4 regions of the Thalassotalea sp. LPB0316 genome follow, and region 3 is predicted to be linked to each of the others. Evidence: predicted binding sites of a transcription regulator. Region 3 holds the regulator's gene; each other region holds the start of a gene.

Region 1 (3,198 bases), 1.6 Mb from region 3:
AATCACTATATCTCGCATAACAAGTAGATTCTGTGACATTTATGTACCAGTAACATTAAAGCGCAAATACACAACAATTGTTTTACATCTATGTAACTAAGTATGTTGTATGTAGTAGCTGTAGCGATGATTTTTGCAAAGCGACACTATACCGAACAAAATGCCAAACAAAATACTAAGCAAAAGCTTGATCTAGGGCATAAAAGCGATTTGCCGAAACAGCATCTCATTGTTATTGTTAATTAAAGGAGGAAAACAAAATGAAAAAGCCTTTATATATTGTCGGTGTTGATGGTAGCGAGTGGAGTGAAAGAGCGGTGATGCGCGCTATCAACCTTGCTAAACAAACAAATGCACAAGTCGAGCTAATTTCGGTTATTGAATTTGGCAAAATCCAACCCATTTTAATGGAAGGCAACGAGCCTTATGTTATCGATAAGGGTAATGTCCAAGACGAAACCCTAGAAAAAGTCATTAAACCTTTACTCGATACATACCAAGACAGCGGTGTTGAGATGAGCTATCAACTGCTTTGGGGTGATCCCGTTGATGTTTTGCATGAATGTGCCAAACACGAACGCGCCAACATGCTATTTATGGGCCGCAGAGGTCGCTCAAGGTTTGTCGATATTCTGCTCGGCAGTGTTGCTAATAAAATTGCGCACAAAGCAGGGATCCCTGTGGTTTTAGTTCCTTAGCGATAGCGGCAATAAAAATAGAAAGCCAAATGCACAACAATATGTCGCACTTTTGGCTTTATGTATCTCTGAATTTAGCTTACCTAGTCAGCTATTAGCCACTGAGCTAAGTACGTATAATGTTCTTAGCTTAGTGGCTGGTACTCTTTACCAAGAATAGGTTACATCTTTAACTCGTTTTTCAACATGCATCACTTCATACACGTGATAAACATCCTCAAAATCTAATGCTAGCTCAGTTGTGTAGGTATCACCAACGGGATAACTTTTGATCACCTTTGCACCTCTGATAACCCCTTGGATTTTTGCCGTTAACACCTGATCCGCAACAATTAAATCTGCCATGGTCGTACTACCGGTAATTTGTTGACCATAAACTTGCTCTGCGAGCTCGGCATATGCCGCAATTTTTGACGCGTTAATCGCCATTAACATGCGCTGCGTTTCATTATCAGACTTTTGCAGACTTATCGGCGCATACCCTATTGCCGTTAACACGGGGAATTTTTCAGGTTTAACGCGCTCATATTGCACGTGCTTATCAACACTAGAGCAGCCAGCAACCATTGCCGTTAGAAATAGTGCTATCAAGATATTTTTCATTATTTGCTCCTATTTCGCTTCATTGCTTTTTTGAACAGCTTGAGAATCTCGATACAGCTTGCCATTTTGCATTTTTACATTTTGTTGCTGTGATATCTGCTCACCGATCACCCAATCAGGAATGTACGCTTGTGAGGTTGCGACAACAACATGAGATTGCATGCCAATAATTTTGGCATTAACTAACACACCGCCATCTTGTTTGGTCATAGTACCGGTAACAACATAGTCAATTAATTGGCGAGCCGGCAATTGTTGCCAGTCTCTACTTTGAACAAAATCACCCTCGGGCGTTACCCGAATACTACCTGTCGTTTTATAATCAATCACCGTTAGGCCATAGTGTTGTAACTCATAGACCAAACTTTCAGCCAATTGATTACCCAACCAATGAGTTGACTCTAGATCATCTAAATTTACAAATGACGCAACCGCCAGCGGCGTTTTTGATGAAACGTAATCACTTGATTTAACTAAGTTATTAGCCATAGCTTTGACAACATCATTGATTGCGTGCACAGGCATATTCGCCGTAGTAATTTGCTCGCTTGGTAGCTGTTCATGAGCGTAATAAGCTGATGTTGGTTGTTGTGAAGATGAGCATGCTACCAGTAAACTTGGTAAAGCAATTGCAAGCCAGTGCTTCATAAATATTTCCCCTTAGTGGGTCGTTATTTGTCTTTACTAGTAGAGTTTAAGCATTTTTTACGCCAACTCTTGAATGCTGGAATGTTGGAATGCTGGAATGTTGGAATGCTGGAATGTCGGAATGTTGGAATGTCGGAATGTTGGAATGTTGGAATGTCGGAATGTTGGAATGTCGGAATGTTTTATACCTTTATACCTTCAACAAAAGATTCCCGATTAAAACACCTCGATGTATGGACTCCCTCCCTCTGGGGGAGTAACGTAATAAGTGCCTAAACTTTTACCTTGGAGTCCATACAAATGAATAATAACGTTATTGCCATCGATTTAGCAAAGTCTTCTTTTCATGCCTGTGTTATAACAGATAAAAACAAAGTGCTCACAGATAGAAGTTTTACTAGGGCATCATTAACTAATTGGTTAATTAAGCAGAAACCAGCGACCGTTGTCATGGAAGCCTGTGGCTCTTCACATTACTGGGCTAGATTTGCAGAGCAACACGGTCACAAGGCAAAAATCATCCCGACCAAATCCGTTACCCCCTTTCGCCAGGGCCATAAAACCGATAAGAACGACGCCTTGGCAATAGGCGTAGCTTCAAAACAACCGAGAGTAAAGTCTGTAGCCATCAAAACCGTTGAGCAACAAGGTTTACAGTCGATAGAAAGAATGCGTCAACATCTGAGTGACCAGTTAACAGCAATGAGTAATATGCTTAGGGCGTTAATATCTGAATTTGGCATCACCATCCCCAAAGGTATTTCGGCATTTAAAAAGCGCATTCCTGAAATACTCGAGGATGGAGAAAACGAGCTGCCTTTTGCTTTTCGAGAGCAAATAAGCAATATGTATCAACTGTATTTAGTTATCGAAGCGCAAGAGCAACACATTGAAAAACAACTAGGCTTACTGATTAAACAGCAAGCGCAATGCCAGTCTCTAATGGCACTAGAAGGTGTCGGGCCGGTTAATGCGCTTGGCCTTTATATTGCCCTTGGAAATCAAGGTAGTAGTTTTAAAAATGGGCGAGAAGCCTCGGCTTGTATAGGCCTTACACCGAAGCAATATAGTACCGGAGGAAATATTGTACTCGGTACCATAGGTAAAAAGTGTGGTAACAAACGGCTACGCTCAACGTTAATCCAAGGTGCTTTGGCTTATGTGAAAGTCGTGGATAAACGGCAACCTAAAAACAACAAAGAAATATGGATTAAACAGTTGATAGCAAAAGGTAGTCTTAAAAAAGCGG
Region 2 (3,198 bases), 350 kb from region 3:
GATCATCACACCGAAGAAACCTACAACACCGTGAACAGAAATAGCACCTACTGGATCGTCAATCTTCACTTTGTCAAAGCCAACAATAGAGAATACAACTAATACACCAGCTAATGCGCCAATTAATGAGGCAAATAATGGTGATGGTGAAAGTGGGTCTGCAGTAATCGCAACCAAGCCCGCTAAAGCACCGTTTAAGATCATGGTTAAGTCAGCTTTACCCCAAACCGCTTTGTTTAGTAATAATGCTGCTACTGCACCTGCTGCTGCCGCTGCATTTGTGTTTAAGAAAATTTTACCAACAGCAGTAGCGTTTTCAGCGTCAGACACCATTAACTGAGAGCCACCGTTAAAGCCGAACCAACCCATCCATAAAATGAATGTACCTAAAGTTGCCAATGGCATATTTGATCCAGGAATTGGGAACACTTGACCGTTTGCACCGTATTTACCTTTACGAGCACCTAGTAGCAATACACCAGCTAGTGCTGCAGCGGCACCCGCCATGTGCACAATACCAGAACCGGCAAAGTCACTAAAACCAGCTTCTGAAAGGAAACCGCCACCCCAAGTCCAGTAGCCTTCTAACGGGTAAATAAAACCAGTTAATACGACAGTAAATACTAAGAATGCCCATAACTTCATGCGCTCAGCTACGGCGCCAGAAACAATTGACATAGCAGTTGCAACGAATACTACTTGGAAGAAGAAATCTGATTCTAGTGAGTGATCTGCATCTGCTGCCTGCGTGCCGATTAACGCACCAAGGCTAGGAATAATACCGCCTTCTGCGTTATCTACGTACATGATGTTGTAACCAACAAGTAAGAACATGACACAAGCAATTGAGTATAAACAAATATTTTTAGTTAATATTTCTGTGGTGTTCTTAGAGCGCACTAAGCCTGCTTCTAACATGGCAAAACCTGCTGCCATCCACATAACAAGTGCACCCGAAATTAAAAAGTAAAACGTATCTAGGGCGAAACGAAGCTCCGTCACCGTGGTTGATACTGTTGCTAACTCTTCCATCATTAATCCCCTTATTGTTATATAGCTTGTGTATCTAATTCGCCGGTGCGAATTCGTACTGCTTGTTGAAGGTCGTAGACGAAAATTTTACCATCGCCAATTTTACCTGTGTAAGCAGCTTTACTGATTGCTTCAACTAAGCGCTCTACCACATCTTCATTCACCGCTACTTCAAGTTTAACTTTTGGTAAAAAGTCAACTTGGTACTCGGCACCACGATATAGTTCGGTATGACCTTTTTGACGTCCGAAACCTTTAACTTCGCTAACCGTTAAACCTTCTACGCCAACCTCTGAAATGGCTTCTCTTACATCATCAAGCTTAAATGGCTTTATGATCGCACTGACAAGTTTCATGTTATTTCCCCTACAAGTGTTTTTTTATATCCTGTTACAAACCCTGTGCCAGATATTAAAAACATTTAAAAACAATAAGTTAAACAAACAAAACAATATAAAACCACTGACTACGCACCATGTTGGTGCTATCAAAAAGCCTGGTTGCACAAACTTTAGGCATAAAAAAGGCAGCTACATGCTGCCTTAACTAGAAAAAAATTTATTTCAATTGGGGTAACCCGAACCGGGGTTTATTAGTAAATCATTGCTGCACCCGGGTTGAGTATCGCTAATACATCAAAACGCTCCAAATCACATACTTTCAGCGCTTCATCAAACGCCGATTTATCTAACCCCATCGCTTCGTATAACTCTTCGTTGACGACTTCTTGGTAAAACATGTTGGGGAAATATGTGTTTTTGGCCATCACGCGCTTAGCAACATACAACAAGTTAACATCATTAATACTGTAATCGTCTTTGTGCTGATCTTGCTTCTTAATAGGCTCTATTAAACTGATTGGCAACTGCCAACACTGTAGTAGATGAGCGGTGCACTCACCAAACGTAAAGTTAAGTGTTTCTTGCTCTCGTAGCCAAGGGTATATTTGCAAATCTTCATAAATATCAACAATCTTTTCAGGGGATATTTGCTTAACCACCAACTCACCTAAGTTGTGTAGTAACCCCAATATGAATAAACGCTCGCCTCGAGGAACATTAAGCTGTAATGCTAATTGTTTAATGATTAAAGCGCAGTCGACACTTTTTTCCCAAAACTGGGTCAGATATTCAGCATCTGCATCAATTTTTTCAAACGCTTTAGCCGTAAAGTGAGCGATCACTAAGTTGTACACTTCTGTGATACCTAGCACTAAAACAGCTTTAGATATGGTATCGATTTTACCTGGATAATTAAAAAATGAACTGTTGGCAAGCTTTAACACAGTTGCCGATAATGCAGGGTCAAGGAGTATGACATCAGCAATATCATCGATTGTCGACGACTCATCATCTATCAGATCTTTAATTCTGATAAAGGAATCAGACAATACAAAGATTTCGCTTGCTTGTTCCGCATATGCCTTTGCATCCATTAAACATACCCCTAAAAGTCTACGTGTTTAATCATTTAGATAGAAACCAAATCAATAACTTGGTTAATCAACAGTTTTAAGTATAGCTATTATCAATCAGTCTTCAATCACTTCTGCACTTACGTGATAAGAAGTAAACTTCCGCATATTAATAACGCCCGTATCAAAAATCAGGTATTGTCCTTTAATACCCTGCAAAATCCCTTTAACCGTTGGGGTTTTATCAAAATTGAATGAGTTAATTTTGTTTAAATACTGCTCGACAGGAAAAGATAAACTGATCGGTTGTTCATCGAGTAATTCAATCGCATCCGCTCCAAATCTGCGGCGTAAAGCTTCGATAGCCTCGTTAATCAGTGGTAATAACTCTTTTGCTTTGGCTTTTAAATCAACTTCCTCACCGTCACCTTTGAGCATAGCACGCCAATTAGTTTTGTCAGCGATATGCTTGGCTAGCTCAACTTCGACCAATCCCGATTGCAGGCGAGTATGTACCGCGAATAACGGCAGCGCCTGAGTCGCGCCCTGATCAATCCAGCGCGTCGGAATTTGCGTATGTCGAGTAATGCCAACTTTTAAACCTGAGGTATTCGCTAAATAAACATAATGTTTTATCATGCAGTTGGCCTCACCCCACTGTGGCTCACGACAAGTTCCCTGATCAAAATGACACGTTTCTGGCTTCATAATACACATGTCACACTTTGCCAGTTTTTGCATACAGGGAAAGC
Region 3 (3,198 bases):
CGAGTACCTCGATAATATCGTTAGGATCTTTAGGTAAGTTCCTCACATCGAGTGACACTGCGACATTTTCATAGTCGTTGATTACGGTATGGGTTAACGCGGGTAACAAGTTTAGCGGAATGTTGTCTACGCAATAGTAACCTAAATCTTCAAGTACTCTTAAAGCAACCGACTTCCCTGACCCTGATCGGCCACTAACAATGAGTAATTTCATATTTTCCTATGAGGCTTCTTGAATAATTTCAAATAACTGGTGGTTATCTTGACACTTTCTAATATTTTTAACGACCTTCTTGTCGCTAAATAGTTGGGCAATGTTTTGTAAGGTTGCAAGGTGCTCTTGGCAGCTAGCTTCAGGCACGAAAAGGGCAATAAAAATGTCAACGGGTTGATTATCTATCGCATCGAAAGCGATTGGCTGTTCAGTGGTTATTAACACTGCCACCGCATGCTTGCCGTTGATTAAGCGGCCGTGCGGAATGGCGATACCGTTGCCAATGCCTGTACTTCCCATTTGCTCGCGCTGGGTAAGACTTTGAAGTAAATCGTGTTGGCTTGTCTCAGGGAGTTTACGTGCAGCAGCATCGCAAATAGTATCAAAAAGGCGTTTTTTACTGCTTGCTGGCGCTGCACAAATTGTGCAGTCCAGCGTTAAAATGTCTTGCAACTTCATTTTAGTTAATGTTTTTTCAACTTTTCTTTGTGTTTAATGACTTGACGGTCAAGCTTATCGACGAGCGAGTCGATAGCAGCATACATATCTTTGTCGTCTGATGACGCATGGATCTCACCGCCATTTAAGTGCAGCGTCGCTTCCGCGATTTGCTGTAATTTCTCTACATTTAGAACAACGTGCACATTGTTGATGTGATCGAAATGTCGTTCTAGCTTTGCAAACTTTGAGTTGACGTATTCGCGCATTGAGTCGGTAACTTCTACATGATGACCAGAAAGATTAATTTGCATAAGCTTTTTCCTTTTTTCTAAGTTTACAATAAACTTTTTCTTTGATTTGACGGTGGAATAGATAAAGACTCTCGGTATTTAGCTATCGTCCGTCGTGCAACATTAATACCTTGCTCAGCTAACAAGTCGGCCATTTTGCTATCGCTTAATGGCTTAGATGGTAGCTCAGCAGATACTAATTTCTTAATTAATGCTCGGATTGCGGTCGATGAGCATTCGCCCCCATTTTCGGTGCTTACATGACTTGAGAAGAAATATTTCAACTCAAAAATACCTCTTGGTGTATGCATATATTTTTGTGTTGTCACACGAGATATTGTTGACTCGTGCATATCAACAGCTTCCGCAATATCGTTTAGCACCATAGGTTTCATAGCCTCTGGGCCGTACTCAAAAAACGCTTGTTGGCGCTGGACGATACAATTCGATACTTTTAATAAGGTATCGTTGCGACTTTCCAAGCTTTTAATAAACCATTTCGCTTCTTGCAAGTTTGAGCGAATAAATTGGCTATCTTCTGACGACTTCATTGACCGTGACATTGCAGCATATTGCTGGTTAATCGACAGTTTTGGCGCCGTGTCTGGATTGAGCTCTACGACCCAACGGCCGTTCTTTTTCTCTACTGATACGTCAGGAATAATGTACTGCTCTTCCGACTTTATCACGCTGTCGCCTGGGCGCGGATCAAGACTTTGGATTAACCTCATCACTTCGCGTAATTGATCTTCTTTCAATTTCGTTTTGCGCATTAATTGACGATAGTCTCTGTTACCTAACAAATCAATGTGGTCTGAGATAATTTGTTTGGTTTCTGCTAGCCAAGGTGTTTGTTTGTCAAATTGATTGAGTTGAATTAATAAACACTCGGCAATTGAGCGCGCACCAACGCCAACAGGATCAAACATATTGATGCGTTTGAGTACGGCTTCAACTTCGTCGAGCTCAACCTCGTCATCGCCTAAGCTTTCTAAAATATCTTCGGTAGATACAGTTAAATAGCCAGCATCGTCAATAGCATCGATAATAGCGGTGGCAATGGCTTTATCTGTTTCGGTAAACGGTGTTAACTCCATTTGCCAGCGTAGGTGATCTTGAATAGATTCAGTCGTTTCACCTTGATAGGTGTAGTCTTCTGACAGCGGGCCGGCGCTAGAGCCAGATAAACTCGCACTATAGTTATCGTCCCACGTAGTATCCATAGATAACTCTTCGGGAATATCGGTTTTTTCCAACCCATCACTGGCATTTACTTCATCGGAACTAGGCAGAGGATCTTCACTGCCTTCATTTGACGAGGCCGTTTGGTTTTCACCCATAAACGCTTCTTCAAGCTTGTCTGGTTGGCTTTCTTCATTGGTTTGGGTTGCGTTTTCGTCAACTTCCAATAATGGGTTGCTTTCCAGTGCTTCTTGAATTTCTTGTTGTAAATCCAATGTCGACAGTTGTAGCAACCTGATTGCTTGCTGCAACTGTGGGGTCATTGTTAGCTGTTGTCCGATACGGAGTTGTAATGATGGACGCATGTAGCTTTTATTATTCCTATCTATTTACAAACGCGAAGTGATTGTCACTTCTTTATCTTAACTATAGCGTGAATTGTTCACCTAGGTACACATCTCTGACTTGTTGATTAGCAAGAATTTGATCCGCGTCACCTTCGGCGATTAATTCACCATGGCTGACAATATAAGCTTTTTCACAGACATCAAGGGTTTCCCTAACGTTGTGGTCGGTAATTAAGATGCCAATACCGCGCTGTTTTAAGTGCAAAATGATCTTTTTAATATCGCCAACCGAAATTGGGTCAACGCCAGCAAAGGGTTCATCGAGTAAAATAAACTGAGGATCAGCAGCCAAAGCGCGAGCAATCTCGACACGTCGACGTTCACCACCAGATAAACTCATCCCTGTATTATCTTTTATATGGCCTATATTGAATTCTTCAAGTAATAATTCAAGTTTTTCAATACGTTCGACCTCTGACAAGTCTTTACGTGTTTGTAAAATAGCCATGATGTTGTCGTGCACGGACAACTTTCTAAAAATAGAGGCTTCTTGCGGCAAGTAGCCTAAACCTTTACGGGCGCGCTCGTGCATTGGTGCTAACGTTAAATCTTCACCATTTAACTCGATTGTGCCTTTGTCGTTAACGACTAAGCCGACAATCATATAAAATGACGTTGTTTTACCTGCACCATTTGGGCCGAGTAGGCCAACGATTTGCCCTGT
Region 4 (3,198 bases), 1.5 Mb from region 3:
ATCTGCAACGCCATCTAATAAGGCATCAATGTCATCTGGATCGGCGACTTCTTCACTTGCTTGCTCATCTGCAACGCCATCTAATAAGGCATCAATGTCGTCTGGATCGGCGACTTCTTCGCTAGCTTGTTCATCTGCTACGCCATCTAATAAGGCATCAATGTCATCTGGATCGGCGACTTCTTCACTAGCTTGCTCATCTGCAACGCCGTCCAATAACGCATCAATGTCGTCCGGATCGGCGACTTCTTCTGATTCACCTGCTTGTTCGTCTTTTGCTTCTGGTTGCTTTTTGCCTTCAACCACATCGTTAACTTCACTTAGCAAAGCGTCGATATCGTCTTCGGTATTGGCAGGTGTTTCTTCTTCGTCTTTATCTGTGCTTAAGCCACCAAGTAGGTCATCAAGCATGTCTTGACCTAACTCACCACCGTCTAATACTTCGCCTTCATCACTGTCAGCTGTTTGGTCTAACATATCATCAATGTCATCACCGGCTAGTTCAGTGGTGTCATCAAGCGGTTGATCGTCACCTAAATCATCAAGGGAAATATCTTCTAAATCGTCGAGATCATCATCTAAATGAATAACGTCATCATCAAGCAGTTCATCATCTAAATCATCAAGATCATCGGAGAATAATTCGTCACCACCTAGGTCTGCTTCACCTAAGTCACTTAACTCATCGTCTTCAGCCAAATCTATCGCTAATTCGTCATCAAGTGATAGTTCGCCGTCAAGTGCCAATTCATCTGCAGGAGCATCTGCGACGGCCGGTGTTTCTGCTGCTTTTTCGGCTACCGGAGCAGCTTGTTCGGTTTTGGATTCTTCCCCTGAATTTTTGCGGCGCATTAAAAAGAAGGCAATTAATGACACAACTAATACCGCAGGCACAGTTGCAACTAAAATGGTAAACCAAATACTCGACATAAAGCTGCTCTCTTCAAGTGCTGCTTTTTGCTTCTCAAGCATCAGCTCCTGCTCACGGGCATTGGCTTTATCTAGTAATTCTTGCAAAAGTTTAATTTGGCTATCCATTTGAGCCTTGATTTCGTCACCTTTAGCAACTTGTTGCTGCATTTCGCCAAGCTGCTGACCGAAATTTGATAATCGCTGTTTGAGCTTTTCGTCTTCCTGTAACAGAGCCTGTAAACCATCTATTGAATCTAATACGTCATTTTGAATGGTTTCTAAGCGTTGCACTTGACTTTTGCCAATATCTTCAAGCTGTTGATTAATTTCGCTTTTCGCTTGCTCTAAATCTTGTTTTTGCACGACATTTGCCGGTGCCGCCTTTTTAGCGACAACTTTTGGCGCTGCCTTAACTTTCTTTTCCCAAATACTGTCGTCATTGTCAGATTTTGCTTGGGCTTGAACGGGATCTATTGCTGCTATTTCATCGTAGGAAGGAACTTTTAAGTATTGTCCATTAACAAGGTGGTTAAGGTTATTCTCTTTGAAAGCTTGTGGGTTTTTTAGGTAAAGCGCCTGCATGACTTGGTAGACAGAAAATCTCGGATCTGGGCGAACCATTAAGGCAATTTTCCATAAGGTGTCAGCGTTGGTAATCGGACCGTATTGCTTGATCACTGAAGTATCTGATGATTTTGGACCACGTATCTGAACGCCGGCTTCTTGCGCAGCAACACAGAGTGAACCTAGGGTCAACAAGCTACCCAGTAACAAAGGCAATAAACGCGAACTAAGTGTACGATGCATTAAGGCTTTCCTAACTCTTATTATATGCGCCAAATAATTGGCTTTATTAGTAAAATTTTAGTCTAACTAAAAGCTTAGCAAACTTTGTTCCAATTATATCTCGATAACTAAGATAGTGAAGAGCTCCTCACTTTTTATTAATTACAGACATAAAAAAACCCATTAGGCACAGCCTAACAGGTTTCTAGTCTATTCTCATCGTCTTTTAACGCATCTAACATGCGTAATACACTAAGAGAGATAATCGCGAATAAGTAGCTCTGCGATCTGAATACTGTTGGTTGCGGCACCCTTTCTAACGTTATCGGCAACAATCCACATATTTAAACCATTATTATGACTAATATCTTCACGAATACGGCCAACAAAGGTTTCATCCTTGCCGCTAGCTTCACCTATCTGAGTTGGGAAGTCTTCATCATTTTCACAAACCACCAAGCCTGGCGCTTGTTTTAACAGCGCTTTGACCTCTTCAGCGCTAATTGGCGAACTCGTTTCTAGGTGAATAGCTTCACCGTGACCAAAGAATACTGGCACACGTACCGCCGTTGGATTAACCAACACATTTTCATCGCCTAAAATCTTCTTGGTTTCCCAAACCATTTTCATTTCTTCTTTGGTGTAACCATTTTCTAAGAAAACGTCGATTTGTGGGATCACGTTAAAAGCGATTTGACGAGAGAATGCTTTTGGTTCAATCGGCTTGCCTGACAGTAAATCAGCGCATTGTTTGGCTAATTCATCCATCGCGGCTTTACCTGCACCAGATACTGATTGATAAGTTGATACATTAACACGCTCAATACCTACCGCATCGTAAATTGGTTTTAAGGCCACCATCATTTGAATCGTTGAACAATTTGGATTGGCAATAATATTGCGATTGCGATATTCAGCGAGTGCTTGAGGGTTAACTTCAGGTACAACTAATGGAATATCTGGGTCGTAACGAAACTCTGACGTATTATCAATAACGATACAACCAGCTTCACCTGCCATCGGTGCATATTGTTTTGAAGTCGCACCGCCAGCTGAAAAGAAACCAATTTGAGCGAGACTCCAGTCAAAGTTATCGGCGTCTAGCACTTCGATGCTCTCACCGTTAAACTCAATAAATTCACCAGCCGAGCGTGAACTTGCTAACGGGTATAGCTTATTAATTGGAAAATCTCTTTGCGCTAAAATTTCAATTATTGTTTTACCAACTAAGCCTGTTGCGCCTAATACGCAAACATCGAACTTCTGTGCCATTATTCTTCCTCTTGTTGCACATATTGACTAAAACCAAGTTGATACAGCGAATCAGACTTGGGACTGCTAGGTGTGATTACCGACAATGAAGAAAACTCCCTGCGAGCGGGGTATGTTTTGCGTATTTTATCGAAACCACACGAATGAATTTGTTGACGAAATATAGCATCGTCTCGCCTTACATCGTAAACCATTTTAACCAAGGGGTTTAGCAAAATTTCATTGATT

What was found. Region 3 encodes sigma-54, which starts transcription at its own class of promoters, with help from an activator protein. Its sites were predicted from a motif close to GTTGGCACGNNNNTNGNNT; they were not measured.
Region 1: LP316_RS13765 (FlgO family outer membrane protein) is a predicted target of sigma-54. The motif match lies at 1,998-2,016, and genes of this name have one in related genera.
Region 2: glnK (P-II family nitrogen regulator) is a predicted target of sigma-54. The motif match lies at 1,423-1,441, and genes of this name have one in related genera.
Region 4: LP316_RS13400 (FimV/HubP family polar landmark protein) is a predicted target of sigma-54. The motif match lies at 1,795-1,813, and genes of this name have one in related genera.

The regions. Positions count from the first base shown of each region.
Region 1 is NZ_CP062946.1:3,052,323-3,055,520, forward strand. It holds gene LP316_RS13755 (universal stress protein) at 261-698, shown strand; gene LP316_RS13760 (LPP20 family lipoprotein) at 846-1,301, opposite strand; gene LP316_RS13765 (FlgO family outer membrane protein) at 1,311-1,949, opposite strand; gene LP316_RS13770 (IS110 family transposase) at 2,250-3,198, shown strand, end outside.
Region 2 is NZ_CP062946.1:1,081,866-1,085,063, reverse strand. It holds gene LP316_RS04825 (ammonium transporter) at 1-1,032, opposite strand, end outside; gene glnK (P-II family nitrogen regulator) at 1,050-1,388, opposite strand; gene LP316_RS04815 (HDOD domain-containing protein) at 1,625-2,467, opposite strand; gene LP316_RS04810 (DUF2797 domain-containing protein) at 2,564-3,198, opposite strand, start outside.
Region 3 is NZ_CP062946.1:1,435,720-1,438,917, forward strand. It holds gene rapZ (RNase adapter RapZ) at 1-214, opposite strand, end outside; gene ptsN (PTS IIA-like nitrogen regulatory protein PtsN) at 221-673, opposite strand; gene hpf (ribosome hibernation promoting factor) at 679-966, opposite strand; gene LP316_RS06280 (RNA polymerase factor sigma-54) at 990-2,492, opposite strand; gene lptB (LPS export ABC transporter ATP-binding protein) at 2,554-3,198, opposite strand, start outside.
Region 4 is NZ_CP062946.1:2,975,631-2,978,828, forward strand. It holds gene LP316_RS13400 (FimV/HubP family polar landmark protein) at 1-1,719, opposite strand, end outside; gene LP316_RS13405 (aspartate-semialdehyde dehydrogenase) at 1,951-2,970, opposite strand; gene LP316_RS13410 (4-phosphoerythronate dehydrogenase) at 2,970-3,198, opposite strand, start outside.